DNA from 2 places in the Halomonas sabkhae genome. Region 1 is predicted to be linked to the other one. Evidence: predicted binding sites of a transcription regulator. Region 1 holds the regulator's gene; the other holds the start of a gene.
The links. The regulator sigma-54, encoded in region 1, starts transcription at its own class of promoters, with help from an activator protein. The targets are predictions, from matches to a motif close to TGGCACNNNNNTTGCTNT.
Positions count from the first base shown of each region.

Region 2: a site for sigma-54 is predicted at 4,962-4,979, ahead of hmpA (NO-inducible flavohemoprotein). Genes of this name have one in related genera too.

Region 1 is NZ_JAUFPM010000015.1:94,023-101,458, forward strand. Features, by position in the region: gene QWY79_RS09630 (KdsC family phosphatase) at 1-157, shown strand, start outside; gene lptC (LPS export ABC transporter periplasmic protein LptC) at 162-746, shown strand; gene lptA (lipopolysaccharide transport periplasmic protein LptA) at 743-1,273, shown strand; gene lptB (LPS export ABC transporter ATP-binding protein) at 1,270-1,995, shown strand; gene QWY79_RS09650 (RNA polymerase factor sigma-54) at 2,165-3,577, shown strand; gene hpf (ribosome hibernation-promoting factor, HPF/YfiA family) at 3,678-3,989, shown strand; gene QWY79_RS09660 (PTS sugar transporter subunit IIA) at 3,996-4,466, shown strand; gene rapZ (RNase adapter RapZ) at 4,513-5,430, shown strand; gene QWY79_RS09670 (HPr family phosphocarrier protein) at 5,435-5,704, shown strand; gene pmbA (metalloprotease PmbA) at 5,933-7,273, opposite strand; gene yjgA (ribosome biogenesis factor YjgA) at 7,418-7,436, shown strand, end outside.
Region 2 is NZ_JAUFPM010000025.1:2,658-10,093, reverse strand. Features, by position in the region: gene cphA (cyanophycin synthetase) at 1-1,788, shown strand, start outside; gene iadA (beta-aspartyl-peptidase) at 1,814-2,995, shown strand; gene norR (nitric oxide reductase transcriptional regulator NorR) at 3,200-4,744, opposite strand; gene hmpA (NO-inducible flavohemoprotein) at 5,045-6,229, shown strand; gene QWY79_RS15525 (AraC family transcriptional regulator) at 6,251-7,144, opposite strand; gene QWY79_RS15520 (NAD(P)-dependent alcohol dehydrogenase) at 7,324-7,436, shown strand, end outside.

The DNA.
Region 1 (7,436 bases):
CGTACCCAATGCGCCGCCCTATATCGCCGCCCATGCCGACTGGGTCACCGAGCGCCCGGGTGGCCACGGCGCCGTCCGCGAGATCTGCGATGCCCTGCTCCAGGCCCGGGGAGACTGGGAGGCCATGCTCGCCCGCCACCTGAAGGATCCGGGGTAACATCATGCGACTCCCCAGACCCGGCTTTCGAACCTGGCTGTTTGTGCTGCTGCTGGCCCTGGGCGGCGGCCTGACACTGCTCGACCAGCGCCAGAGCGACTCGCACGGACCGCTGCCACCGAGCACGTCCGGCGAGCCCGATTATTATATCGAGGACCTCGAGGCGACGCGCTATGACGCCCAGGGACTCCCGCATCAGCAGCTGCAGGCGCCACGCCTGTCCCACACGCCCGGCGACGATGTCACCCGACTGGAAAGCCCGGACCTGCGGCTGCGCGATGACAGCGGGCGCCACTGGACGGCACGCGCCGAACAGGGCCGCCTGGAAAGCGGCGGCTCGCCACTGGTGCTCAGCGGCAATGTGCGCCTGGCAGCACCCGAGGAGCGCTGGCAGCTGACGACCCGGGTCCTGCACTACAATGCCGATACGGCTCATGCCTGGAGCGAAGCGCCGGTCACCCTGCGCCAGCCGCCGCAACGCATGCAGGCCGAACGTTTCGATGTCTGGCTCGATGACAACCGGGCCCGACTGACCGACAATGTCCGCGGCCACCATCCGCCGGCAACCGATGAGGACCCCGCGCCATGATGCGACCGACCCTGCCCCCGCTGCTGGGCCTGGCAGTGACGCTGCTGCTGACGCCAGTCCCGCAGGCACTGGCCCTCGAGGGCGATGCCAGTGCCCCTATCCAGGTGGAAGCCGACCGCCTCGAGCTCGATGATCAAGCCGGCACGGCCGTCTATCAGGGCGAGGTGCGCATCCAGCAGGGCAGCATGAAACTGCAGGGTGAGCGCGTGGAAATTCGCCGCAATGATGCCGGTCAGCTCTCGCGGGCCATTGCCACCGGCGGACGGGCCTACATCGAGCAGAAGCCGGCGCCCGATGCCGATCTCGTCCAGGGCTGGGCCAGGCGCATCGTCTACCATGTCGCGGAACGCCGCCTGGAACTGGTCGACCAGGCCGAACTGCACAAGGGCGACGACACCTTCAATGGCGGCTATCTGGAATATTTCCTCGACCGCCGGGTCGTCCAGGCGCGCTCCTCGGCGGAAGGCGTGGAGGGCAACCAGCGCGTGCGCATGACCCTGGAGCCCGAACAGCAGGAAGGCCAATGAAGACGCTGCACGCTAGCCACCTGGCCAAGAGCTACAAGCGCCGCCGGGTCGTCCACGACATAAGCCTGGAAATCGGCCAGGGCCATGTCATCGGCCTGCTCGGCCCCAACGGGGCCGGCAAGACCACTTCCTTCTACATGATCGTGGGACTGGTGCGTGCCGACGCCGGCCGAGTCGGCATCGACGACCATGACCTGTCGAACGCCGCCATGCACGAACGGGCCCGCGCCGGCATCGGCTACCTGCCCCAGGAAGCCTCGATCTTTCGCAAGCTGAGCGTGGCCGACAACATCATGGCGATCCTCGAGACACGCAAGGATCTCGACCGCAGTGGTCGTCGCCAGCGGCTGGAGTCCCTGCTCGAGGACTTCCACGTGACACATATCCGCGACAACGCCGGCATGAGCCTGTCCGGAGGCGAACGTCGCCGCGTGGAGATCGCCCGCGCCCTGGCCACCGAGCCCGACTTCATCCTGCTGGACGAACCCTTCGCCGGGGTGGATCCGATCTCGGTGGGCGAGATCAAGGGCATCATTCGCCAGCTGAAGACCCGTGGCATCGGCGTACTGATCACCGACCACAATGTGCGCGAGACACTGGATATCTGCGACGGCGCCTATATCGTGGGCGACGGTCAGATCATTGCCGAGGGCGATGCCGAGACGATTCTCGCCAACCAGCGCGTGCGTGACGTCTACCTGGGCCAGGACTTCCGCCTCTGACCCCGCACGCCGGGGCTCGGCCCCCGATCGCCAGCCGCCCGTGCAACACAGCATCGTCAAGAATCATGAATCGAGCCACCGGGGCCACTCCATTTGGCCCGAGTCTTGCATGAAGCACCTCGCCGGATTAGGGTAGAAGCTCCAAGACCGTCACCCGGACCCCTCGTCTATGGCCATGAAGGCTTCTCTGCAACTGCGGCTCGGCACCCAGCTGACCATGACGCCTCAGCTGCAACAGGCCATCGCTCTGCTGCAGCTCTCGACACTCGACCTGCGCCAGGAAGTCCAGCAGGCCCTGGAATCCAACCCCATGCTGGAGCTCGAGGAAGACTTCGGCGAACAGGCCGTGAGCGACACGCCGGAAGACGACTGGGCCAGTGAAATTCCCGATCAACTGACCGTCGACAGTGACTGGTCGGACACCTATCAGGATGCCGGGCTGGGCAGCACGGGCAGTGGCGAGGCGCCGGACTTCGAACGCCAGGCCGCCGGCCAGAGCCTGCAGGGGCACCTGACCTGGCAGCTCGCCATGAGCGGCATGCAGGAGCCCGACACACGGGTGGCCGAGAGCCTGATCGACGCCGTGAACGACGATGGCTACCTCGACCAGCCGCTGGAAGACATCCGTGAAGGATTGCGCGCCCAGGGACTGGACGCGCTGACGGACCAGGACATGGAGAGGGTGCTGCAGCGGCTACAGCAGTTCGAACCGACCGGTGTCCTCGCCCGCGACCTTAGCGAATGCCTGCTGCTGCAGCTCGCCGCCCTGCCTCGGGATACGCCCCATCTGCCCCAGGCCAGGCGCCTGGCCCGCCAGTTTCTCGAGGCCCTGGCCAGTGATGACCGACGCCTGCTGAAGCGCCGCCTGAGCCTGGACGACGCGGCGCTCGATGAGGTCATCGCGCTGATTCGAGAGCTTGACCCGCGACCCGGGAGCGCCTTCACCGCCGGCGGCGATGACTATGTCATTCCCGACCTGATCGCGCGACGCGGCGACCAGGGCTGGCAGGTCGAACTCAATCCTGACGCCCTGCCCCGCCTGCGCATACAGCCCGATTACGCGGCGCTCATCCGCCGCGCCGACAAGAGCCAGGACAACCAGTTCCTCAAGGACCACCTGCAGGAAGCCCGCTGGCTGCTCAAGAGCCTGGCCAGCCGCAACGACACCCTGCTGCGGGTCGGCCATGAGGTCATGGTGCGCCAGATCGACTTTCTGGAGCATGGCGAGGAGGCCATGAAACCGCTGATCCTGGCCGATATCGCCCAGACAGTGGAAATGCACGAATCGACGATCTCCCGGGTCACCACCCAGAAGTACATTCACACCCCACGCGGCGTCTTCGAGCTCAAGTACTTCTTTTCCAGTCATGTCGGCGATGGTGACGAGGCCCACTCCAGCACCGCCATCCGCGCCCGCATCCGCAAGCTGATCCAGGACGAGACGCCGCGCAAGCCGCTGTCCGACAACAAGCTGGTCAGCCTCCTCGCCGAGGAAGGCATCGAGGTGGCACGACGCACCGTGGCCAAGTATCGCGAGTCCATGCACATCCCTTCCTCGAGCCAACGCAAGCGCCTGCGTTGAACGTTGACGACAGCGTACGCGGCCAGCGGGCGACAGGGGGTTTGCACGACTCCAAAAAGGGTTACAATCAAGCCACAACCCATGGAGCAAGGAGCGTGTCATGCAAGTCAACCTCACCGGCCATCATGTGGAATTGACCGACGCCCTGCGGGACTATGTACAAGAGAAGCTCGCGCGTCTCGAACGTCATTACGACAACATCACGACCGTACAAGTGACACTCTCCGTGGAGAAGGAACGCCAGCAAGCCGCCTGTACCCTTCACGCCGCCGGCGCCGACCTGCACGCCGAGGCCAAGGACAGCGACATGTATGCCGCCATCGATGCCCTGGCCGACAAGCTCGACAGGCAACTGGTGAAGCACAAGGAAAAATCCCAGGCACGCGCCCAGGGCGCCGCCAGCGTGCGCTGACCCATCATGACTCTGGAAACCATCCTGCCCCCCGAGCGCACCCTCTTCGATGTGCCCGGGGGGAGCAAAAAACGGGTGCTGGAATTCTTCAGCACCTTCATCGCCCAGAATACACCCAGCCTGGACAGCCAGGAGGTCTTCAGCCGCCTGATCGGCCGGGAGCGCCTGGGCAGTACCGGGATCGGCCACGGCGTGGCCATTCCGCACTCGCGGAACCCCCACTGCAAGGCGCCCATCGCCGGCTTCCTGAAGTTGGCCGATGCCATCGACTTCGACGCCGTGGATGGCGAGCCGGTCGACCTGGTGTTCGTCCTGCTGGTGCCCGAAGCCGCCGATGATGCCCATCTGGCACTGCTCGGCCAGGCCGCCGCGGTGATGAACGACGCCGATACGCGCCACGCCCTGCGGCGTGCCGACAGTCAGCACGCCCTTCACGAATGTCTGGTCGAAGCGATCCGCCGACAGTCTTCCGCCTGACGGCCCCCTATGCGGCCTCGCCCCAAGCCTCTTCCAGGAGACCGCCATGCAGATCGTCATCATCAGTGGCCGCTCAGGCTCGGGGAAATCGATTGCCCTGCAGGCGCTCGAGGACCTCGGCTTCTATGCCATCGACAACCTGCCGGCCATGCTGCTTGGCTCCCTGGTCGACGAACTGCGCAGCGACCAGCTCAACCCCTCGGTGGCCGTGAGCATCGATGCCCGCAACCTGCCGCACGCCCTGCAGCGCTTCCCCAGCCTGCTGCAGGAGCTGCGCCAGCGAGACATTCAGTGCCAGGTCGTCTACCTCACCACGGATGCGCGCATCCTGCTGGAACGCTACTCGGCCACGCGCCGACGCCACCCCTTGACGCGCAACAACCGCATGACGCTGGCCGAGGCCATCGATCATGAAGAAAGCGCCCTGACCGAGATTCGCGACCTGGCCGATCTGGTGATCGATACCTCGCGCCTGTCGGTGCACGAACTGCGCAGCCGCATCGCCGACCAGCTCGCCGATCGCGGCTCGGAGGCCCTGGCCCTGACGGTCGAATCCTTCGGCTTCAAGCGCGGCGTGCCCCTGGACGCCGACATCGTCTTCGATGCGCGCTGCCTGCCCAACCCGTACTGGGACCCGTCGCTGCGCGAGTCCACCGGGCGCGACCGCAATGTGGTCGACTTCCTCGCCGGCTACGCCATGGTCGAGGAAATGCAGACCGACATCCGCGCCTGGGTGGAACGCTGGCTGCCCCGCTATCAGGCCAGTCAGCGCAGCTATCTGACCGTGGCCATCGGCTGCACCGGCGGCCAGCATCGCTCCGTCTACCTGGCCGAGCGCCTGGCCCACGACCTGGCCACGCACTATCCCGGCGTGCGTCTCCGCCACCGGGAACTGGGCATACAACTCAGCCGTCTCTCTCCGGAAACGGCCCCCGCACCGGACGACTGCGAGAAGGAACCCTGAGGACGTGGCCAGCCGCAAGCTCACCCTGACCAACAAGCGCGGCCTGCATGCCCGCGCCGCCACGCGACTGGTGCAATGCTGCCAGGCCTACAACGCCAGCGTAACGGTCTCCAACGGCGCCCAGAGCGCCGACGCCGCCAATGTCATGTCGCTGCTGATGCTCGCCGCGCCCTGCGGCACCGAACTGACCCTGGAAGCCGACGGCGAAGACGGCGAAGCGGTGCTCGACGCGCTGGAGCAACTGTTCGACGCACGGTTCGATGAGGAAGCCTGAGAAGGAAGAAGGAAGAAGGAAGAAGGAAGAAGGAAGAAGGAAGAAGGAAGAAGGAAGAAGGAAGAAGCCAGGCTGGTGCCTGGGTTTGTGGCGTCAAGGGTTTTCTTCCCTCTTCAAGCGGCGCGAGCCGCGTTCTTACCTCTTCAAGGCGCGTAGCGCCGTTCTTCCTTCTTCAAGCGGCGCCAGCCGCATTCTTTCCTCTTCAAGCGGCACTGCCGCGCCTCGGGCTTACCCGCCGGCGATGGTCATCTCGTCGATCAGCCAGCTGCCGGTGTGGATGCTGCCGCGGGTATCGATGTCGTCGCCGATGCCCACCAGCCCCTGGAACATCGTCTCCAGGTTGCCGGCGATGGTGAATTCCTCCACCGGGTGCTGAATCCGGCCGTTCTCGACCCAGAAACCGGCGGCGCCGCGCGAGTAGTCGCCGGTCACGCCGTTCACGCCCTGCCCCATCAGCTCGGTCACCAGCACGCCCTTGTCCATGCGTGACAACAGGGCCTGCTGGGACTCAAGCGGCGCCTCGATGCGCAGGTTGCGCGCGCCGCCGGCGTTGCCCGTGGTCGACATGCCCAGGCGACGGGCGCTGTAGGCCGACAGCATGTAGCTGGCCAGGCGCCCCTGGTCGATGAAGACATTGTCCCGGGTCTGGACGCCATCCCCATCGAAGGGGCTGCTGGCCATGGCGCCGACTTCCATGGGCCGCTCACTTAGCGAGAACCACTCGGGAAACAGCATGGTGTTCAGGCGCTCGCACAGGAAGGAGGCCTGGCGGAACTGGGCACCGCCGGCAATGGCCCCCATCAGGTGGCCCACCAGCCCGGAGGCCAGGGACGGATCGAACATCACCGGCATGCGCCCGGTGGCAAGCCCCTGGGCACCGAGCCGGCGCAGGGTGCGATCCGCGGCGCTCCGGCCCACTTCCGCGGCATCGCGCAGGGCGCGCGGATCACGGGCCGTGGTGAAGTCATAGTCACGCTGCATGCCGGCGGCATCCTCGGCGATCAGCAGGCACGACAGCGAATGCCGGCTGCCACGCTGGCTGCCCAGAAAGCCATGGCTGTTGCCGTAGACATGCACCCCTTCGCCGCTGGACAGGCTCGCGCCTTCCGAGCTGCGAATGCCCTCGACACCACGACCGGCGCTTTCACAGGTCAGGGCCAGTTCGATGGCCTCCTCGGTCGTGAGTGGCCAGGGGTGATGCACCTGCAGGTCCGGAAAGGAGGTCGCCATCAGCTCGGCGTCCGCCAGACCAGCGGCAGGGTCCTCGCCGGTATAGCGGGCAATGGCCAGGGCCTTTTCCACCACGTCGCGCACGGATGCCTCGCTGGCATCCGACGAGGAGGCGCTGCCCTTGCGCTGGCCGACATAGACGGTCACCGCGATGCCCTGATCGCGGGACAGTTCGACGGTCTCCACGTCGCCCTCCCGCACGCTGACGCCGATCCCCTGATCGACACTGGCGCCGACCTCGCAGGCATCGGCTCCCAGCCGGCGTGCCAGGGCCAGGGCCGCTTCGGCCCGGGTTTCCAGCAGGGCCTGCTGGGCGGCGGCATCGAAAGCCTGTGTCATCGATCTGTCTCCTCACTCGGCCGGCCCGCAGGCCGGCACTCTTCATAGCGTGTTTTGCCATCCCGCTGTGGCGGGCTGGTATACTGGTTCTCTTGCGCCACGCAGCGTGTTGCCTTCACGACCCGACGCCATACAGGACACGGCATGACCCAGGATGATTCTC
Region 2 (7,436 bases), on a different contig from region 1:
GCCTACGAAACGGCCTACCGGGAGCATCCATCGGTCATCATCGAGCAACACATCAAGGGCGAGGATCATCGTCTGCTGGTGATCGATGGCAAGCTCGTCGCCGCGGCTCGGCGACGCCCCGCCCATGTGGTCGGCGACGCAACATCCACACTGCAAGCACTGGTGGACCAGGCCAATCAGGACCCCCGCCGCGGCATTGGTCACGAGAACCTGCTCACCCGAATCCACCTGGATGAGCAGTCGCACCGGTTGATCGCTCAGCAGAACCTGACCCTGCAAAGCGTGATCGCCCAGGACGAAGTCGTCTACCTGAAGTCCACGGCCAACCTCAGTTCCGGCGGCACCGCCACGGACGTGACCGACGACCTTCACCCCGCGGTTCATCATGCCGCGGAACGCATCGCGCGGCTGATCGGACTCGACATCATCGGCATCGACCTGATCGCCGAGACCCTGACCCGACCACTGGAGGAGCAGGCGGCCGCGGTCGTCGAAGTCAATGCCGGCCCAGGATTTCGCATGCACCTGTCGCCGACCCACGGGCAAGGGCGTGATGTTGGCCAGCACGTCATCGACATGCTGTTCCCCGACGGGAGCAACGGCCGCATTCCCATCACCGCGGTGACCGGCACCAACGGCAAGACCACGACGGTGCGACTGCTCTCGCACCTGCTGCGCCATGCGGGACGAAAGGTTGGCATGGCCTGTACCGGCACCATCGAGATCGATAACCATGTGATCATGCGCGGCGATTACAGCGGCCCTCAGGCGGCCGCCATCGTGCTGCGTGAGCCAACTGTCGAACATGCCGTGCTCGAAGTCGCCCGGGGCGGCATCATGCGCCGTGGACTGGGTTTCGACGAGTGCGACGTGGGCGTGCTGCTCAATATCGGCAGTGACCACCTCGGCGAGCACGATCTGCATACACTCGACGAGCTGGCGCGTTGCAAGACGGTGGTCATCGACGCCGTGCGCGAGGGCGGAACCGCCGTGCTCAATGCCGACGACCGCTATGTGCTGGAAGGTCAGCAATGGGCGCGTGGCAACATCATCTTCTTTACGCTGGATCCCGACTCACGCGCCATCCGCGAGCATGTTCGCGAACAAGGGGTGGCCTTCACCATTCACCATGAGCAGATCGTGATGCGCCAGGGCCGCGTCGAGGCCGATGTCATCCCCATCAATGACGTGCCCATCACCTTCGAGGGGCATGCCCGCTTCAACATCGCCAATGCCCTGGCCGCCAGTGCCGCCGCCTACGCGTTGGGCCTCAACATTGCCGATATCCAGACCGGGCTGCAGACCTTTCACCCCACACCCGGTCAAAATCCCGGACGCACCAATCTCGTCGCGGCTGACGGTGTACAGGTACTCATCGACTACGGTCACAATGTGCCGGCGCTCGAGGCACTCGACGAGCTCGTCAGCAGCCTTCCAGCGCGACGTCGCATCAGCGTGGCGAGTGCCCCCGGCAATCGTCGTGACGAGGACCTGATGGCGTTGGGCGCCCAGCTTGCCAGGATGCACGACGTCGTCTTCATCTGCGACCCTCTGCCCCGAGGGCGGGCCGCCGGCGAGGCCGCCGGATTACTCCGCGATGGCGCAGCTTCAGCGGGGGCTGCCTGCCAGCTCGAGATCGTCCTCGACGAGCACATGGCGATCGAAAGAGCCTTCGATGAGGCCCGTGAGGGCGACCTGCTGGTCCTGTTGATCGATGATATCGACGGCGCCATCGAACGCCTCCGCGGGCGACGCTTCTCGTCCGCCCCCACTGCCGAGTCGGGATGAGCGGCGACAACCATCGAGAAACCCCATGACGCCTCGTATCGACCAGGACAGACCACTGATCACCCTGCTGAGGGTCGGTCGTCTCCACGCGCCGGAACCGCGCGAAGAGACCGACCTGCTGATCGCCGACGGACGCATCGCGGCGTTGGGACGCGACCTCGCCATACCGTCAGGCTGGCCCGTGCACCTGGTGGAGGCTCGCGACCTCACCGCCGTTCCCGCCTTCATCGATCAGCATGTCCATGTCACCGGCGGTGGTGGCGAAGGAGGCTTCGGCACTCGCTGCCCGGAGATCACCGCCACCGAGATCGCCGCCATGGGTATCGGCACGGTGGTGGGCGTGCTCGGTACCGACAGCCTCAGCCGCTCGCCGGCGGACCTGCTGGCCAAGGTCCGCGGCCTGCGCGCCGAGGGTATCGACGCCTACCTGTACACAGGCGCCTATCGCGTTCCACCGCCGACTCTCACCGGCGACCTCCAGCAGGACCTGGCCTGGATTCCCGAGGTCATCGGCCTGGGCGAGCTGGCGATCGCGGATCACCGCTCCAGCCAGCCGCGTCAGGACGAGATCGAGCGTCTGGTCAGCGAGGTGCGCATCGGCGCCTTGCTGGCTGGCAAGCGGGGCATCTGCCACTTTCATGTCGGCGACGGTGAGCGCGGCCTGGAACCGCTGCGCCGGTTGTTGTCCGAGACCGAGATTCCCGCCGACCAGGTCATTCCCACCCACGTCAATCGCCGCCATGCCCTGCTCGACGAAGCGGCTGAATACGCGCTTACCTTCGGCGCCAGCATCGATCTGACGGCCTTCGAGGATCCCGGCGAAGAAGGCCTCTCAGCCTTCGATGCGGTAGTGCGGCTGCTCGAGCGCGGCGTGCCACGCAAGCAAATCACCATCAGCTCCGACTGCAACGGCAGCCTGCCCGAGTTCAACGCACAGGGCGACTACGTCGGCATGCGCGTGGCACGCAATACCGCCCTGATCAGCGACTGGCAGCGCCTGGTGCGTGAAGACATCCTGCCGCTCGAGCAGGCCCTGGACCTGATCGCCGGCAACGTCGCCCGTGTGCTCGGGCTACAGGCCCGCAAGGGACGGCTGGCCGTGGGGTTCGATGCCGACGTGACCCTGCTCGACAGCAAACTCCAACCCCAAGCCACATTCGTGGCGGGCCGCTGCGTGTATCAAGCAGCAACCTCTCCCGGGACATGATCAACCGGATCAACGAGACCACCTTCGACTCAATCAAGCCTGATCGAGGAACTGCACCATACCCAGCGACTGCAGCGCCTGATCGAGGCTAGGGCCTGGAACCCGAGCGCTATCGCACCATGCGTCTGCACCTGATTCCTACCGAGCCGGACATTGAGTCACTCAACGCCCCTGATCAGATGAACGCCTAGTGGAACATGCTCGCTAGGCCTTCAGGCCCAACCGCCCGGCCAGGCGATGCAGATTCCCCGGGTCCATGCCGAGCGCCCGGGCCGTCGCCGCCCAGTTGTGCTCATGCTCGGCCAGGCGCTGCTGAATCAGACGCCGTTGGAAGGCCGCAGTCGCTTCCCGCATCGAGGCCTCTTCCCCGGGTGTTGTCTGAGGTCGGTCTTCGTCCACCGACGCCCCGCTACTCGATGACCGGTGCGGCAGGTCGAGATGCGCCGGCGATATCAACAGCGTCGAACGACGCACGTCCCCCGCTGCCCCACTGGATGCCTCGCCCAGTGCCCGCAGTGCCGCCCTGGCCAGGGTGTGCTCCAGCTCGCGCACATTACCCGGCCAGTGCCAGGCCAGCAGCGCGGTCTGGGCCTCATCCTCCAGGCGCAGGTTGCCGAGCCCGAGACGAATGCGGTTCGTCTCCAGGAAATGGCCCGCCAGGAGTGGCATATCCTCGAGCCGCTCGCGCAACGGCGGAACCCGCAACGGAAAAACGCTCAGCCGATGGTAGAGGTCGGCGCGAAAGCGGCCTGCCGCCACCTCCGCGGCCAGATCGCGGTTGGTCACGGCGATCACCCGCACATCGACCTTGCGCGGCGACTCGGCGCCCAGCGGCTGGATGTCGCCCTCCTGCAGCGCGCGCAACAGCTTGGGCTGCAGCGCCAGCGGCAGTTCGCCGATTTCATCCAGCATCAGGGTGCCACCATCGGCCATCACGAAATGACCACGCCGATGCTCGGTCGCCCCCGAGAAGGCCCCGCGACGGTGGCCGAACAGCTCGCTCTCGATCAGCCCTTCCGACAGGGTGGCGCAATTGACCTGCACCAGCGGCCCCTCATGACGCCGCGAGCGACGATGCAGGCCCTGGACCACCAGCTCCTTGCCGACGCCGGTTTCCCCATGCAGCAGGACACTCATGTCGGTGGGAGCCACCATCTCGATGGCCTCAGCGAGCCGTTGCATGGCCGCACTCTTCCACCGCCGGTCGATCTCGGCCGAAGGAGGCCGGGCCAGGGCCTCGTTGAGCCGGGTTCGCGTCGCCCTCAAGCGTTCGGCGAGACGCAGGCAGGTCCCCAGCAGACGCGCAATGCTCAGCAGCTGCTCATCATCCAGCACATCGAGACTGCCCGGCTCGAGGGCATCCAGCGTCAGCACACCGATCAGCCGCTGCTCGTCGCGCAAGGCCACCCCCAGGCAGTCATGCACATCGCTGAGATCATCATCCAGCAGACCATCGAAGGGATCCGGCAGGGGACTGTGCTCGGCAAACCGGCACACACCGGGATGGTTGGCAATCGCCGCCAGCCGGGGATGCTCCTGCAGGGCAAAGCGTCGCCCCCGCACTTCATCACTCAGCCCCAGCATGGCCACCGGACACAGCGCCTCGCCATCCGCCACCATCAGGGTGCTGGCATCGGCCGGAAAGTCGCCCACCATGGCCTCCAGCAGCTGCCGCCAGTGGGCTTCGGAGGCCTCATGCTCGGCAAGCTGTGCCAGCAAGGCACGCAATGCCTGAAGAAATGCCGTCATGCTAGCGCCTTGTGTCGATCGCGGGGATATCCACGGGGAACACTGTCATCATGACACCATGGTGTCATTTTGACGATTGTCCTTTTGATCATGGTACCTGCCTGCCTGACTGGCCTGGCTTCAACCTGATCGGCAAGTTCTTTCTCCTGCTCCATGACCCCAGATAATTCAGTGTCTTATGAAGGCCATGCGACAGGATGTCGCAATGACACACCCATGGCACGGCCCTTGCTCCTGTCAGCATGAAGCCCGCCGTTGCACGGCAGGCCCTGCGTCACTCGATCACCGACAGGAGACACCATGCTCACCCAGGCCCAGGAAACCATCATCGCCGATACCGCCCCGGTCGTCGCGGAGCATCTGAATGCCATCACCGCGCACTTTTATCCGCTGATGTTCGAGCGTTACCCGGAGGTCAAGCCGCTCTTCAATCAGGCTCATCAGGCCGATGGGGGCCAGCCGCGGGCACTCGCCGGTTCGGTGCTGGCCTATGTGCAGTTACGCCAGGACCCGGCCCGGGCGCGGCACGTGCTGGAAAGCGTGGTCAACAAGCATGTGTCGCTTAACATCCAACCGGACCAGTACCCGATCGTCGGCGAGTGCCTGATGGCGGCCATCGGCGATGTGCTGGGTGACGCCGTGACGCCCGAGGTCGCGGATGCCTGGGGAGCCCTCTACCAGGAACTGGCAGACCTGCTGATCGAGCTCGAGGGCCAGCGGTATCGCGCCTTCGCCGCGGCACCCGGCGGCTGGCGAGGCGAGCGGCGCTTTCGTATCGCCTGCACTCGTCAGGAGAGCGCGGTCATCCGCTCCTTCGTGCTCGAACCGGAAGATGGCCAGGCCGTCGCCGATTTTCAGCCGGGTCAGTTCATCGGCGTGCGCCTGATGATCGACGGCACTCCCGTCTATCGCCACTACAGCCTGTCGGCATCACCCAATGGCCGCAGCTACCGGATTTCCATCAAGCGCGAAGCGCAGGGACAGGTCAGTCGCCACTTCCATGACAACCTGGACGTCGGCGATGTCATCGAACTGCTGCCACCGGCCGGTGACCTGACGCTGCCGGAGGAAGGCCAGGACCCGATCATGCTGCTGAGCGGTGGTGTCGGCCAGACACCGATGCTGTCGCTGCTTCGCCAGGCCCTGCAGCAGGGGCGCCGTGTCACCTACCTGCATGCCGCCCGGGATCAGGCCCAGCATGCCTTTGGCGACGAATTGCAGGCCTGCCGGCGCGACTACCCCCAGCAGCTCGAGGTCGTGACCCTCTACGAGCAGGCCGACGAGTACCCGGCGCAGGCGCCCTCCGGTCGCGTGACCCGTGCACTGTTGGCCGAGCACCTGCCAAGTGGCAACCCACGCTGCTATTTTGTCGGCCCCCAGGGCTTCATGGTGGCCGTCAACCAGCACCTGGCGGCGCTGGGCGTGCCGGAAAGCCATCGTCATTTCGAGCACTTCGGTCCCGCACGGGCACTGGAAGCAGCTTGAAGGTCAGACCGGTCGAGTGTCTCAGGAAGCCTGCAATGCCCGTTCCTGCTGACGGTGCTTGAGGGGAGAGTCACCGAAACAGCGCTTATAGTCGCGACTGAACTGCGAGACACTGCGGTAGCCTACTGCCTCGGCGGCCTGATTGACATTGCAGGCCTCCTGCACAAGCAGCTGCTGGGCCTTGATCAGCCGCAGCCGTTTCAGATACTGCAACGGCGAGGCCTGGGTCACCTGCTTGAAGTGCTGGTGAAAGGTCGAAGGGCTCATGCTGGCCTGTTGTGCCAGCGTCTCGATGGCGACATCCGCCGCATAATGCTCGTGCAGCCAGGTCAGTACCTGAACGATGCGCGAATAGTGGCCATCATGCTGCACCAGGGCACGCATCGCGGCGCCCTGCTCGCCCTTGAGCGCTTCGAACACCACATCGCGGACCCGGGCCTCGCCCATGGCCGTCGTCTCGGCCGGGTCATGCAGGGTGCGCAGCAGGCGCTCGACAGCCGCTTGCATGCCGGCTGTCATGGACACCGAATCCATGGGAGTCGGCGACTGCTCCACCTCGGGCTCGCCCATGGCCGTGACCAGCTCGCCGAGCAGTGCCGGGTCGAAGCGCACCGAGACGCCCAGCAATGGTGCCTCCTCGGACGCGTGCGTCTCGCACTCGAAGGGCAGCGGCAGAGTCTGCACCAGATACTGACCGGGGCCGTAATGGATCTCCCGATCCCCCAGATGACCGACCTTGTGCCCCTGGGCAACAATGATCAGGCTGGGATCATAGATCAGTGGCGTGCGCGGCACCGGACGTCGCGACGCCATCAGCGTGACGGATGGCAGGGAGGTCGGCATATAGCCATCACGCTCGACCAGCGGGGCGATCAGCTCGATCAGCGGACAGGGTCGCGCGGCGGACTCGGTCATGCGGCTCCTTGACGGCATCAGGCAAATGAATGAAACAATTTTAGCCCCTTGAATAGCGCCGCGTCGCCGCTGACTGGAGGAATTGACAAAAATTCCGGAGAAACCTCGGTCCTGTCCGGTGCCGACCGGCCCCATAATGCGGGGGTACATCAACCCGATGGAACCAACAGGAGAGCCCCATGAGTGCCACTCGTGCCTATGCCGCTCAGGCAAGCGACCAGCCCCTGACCCCCTTCAACTTCGAACGTCGCCAACCCCGCCCGGACGACGTTGCCATCGAGATCCTCTACTG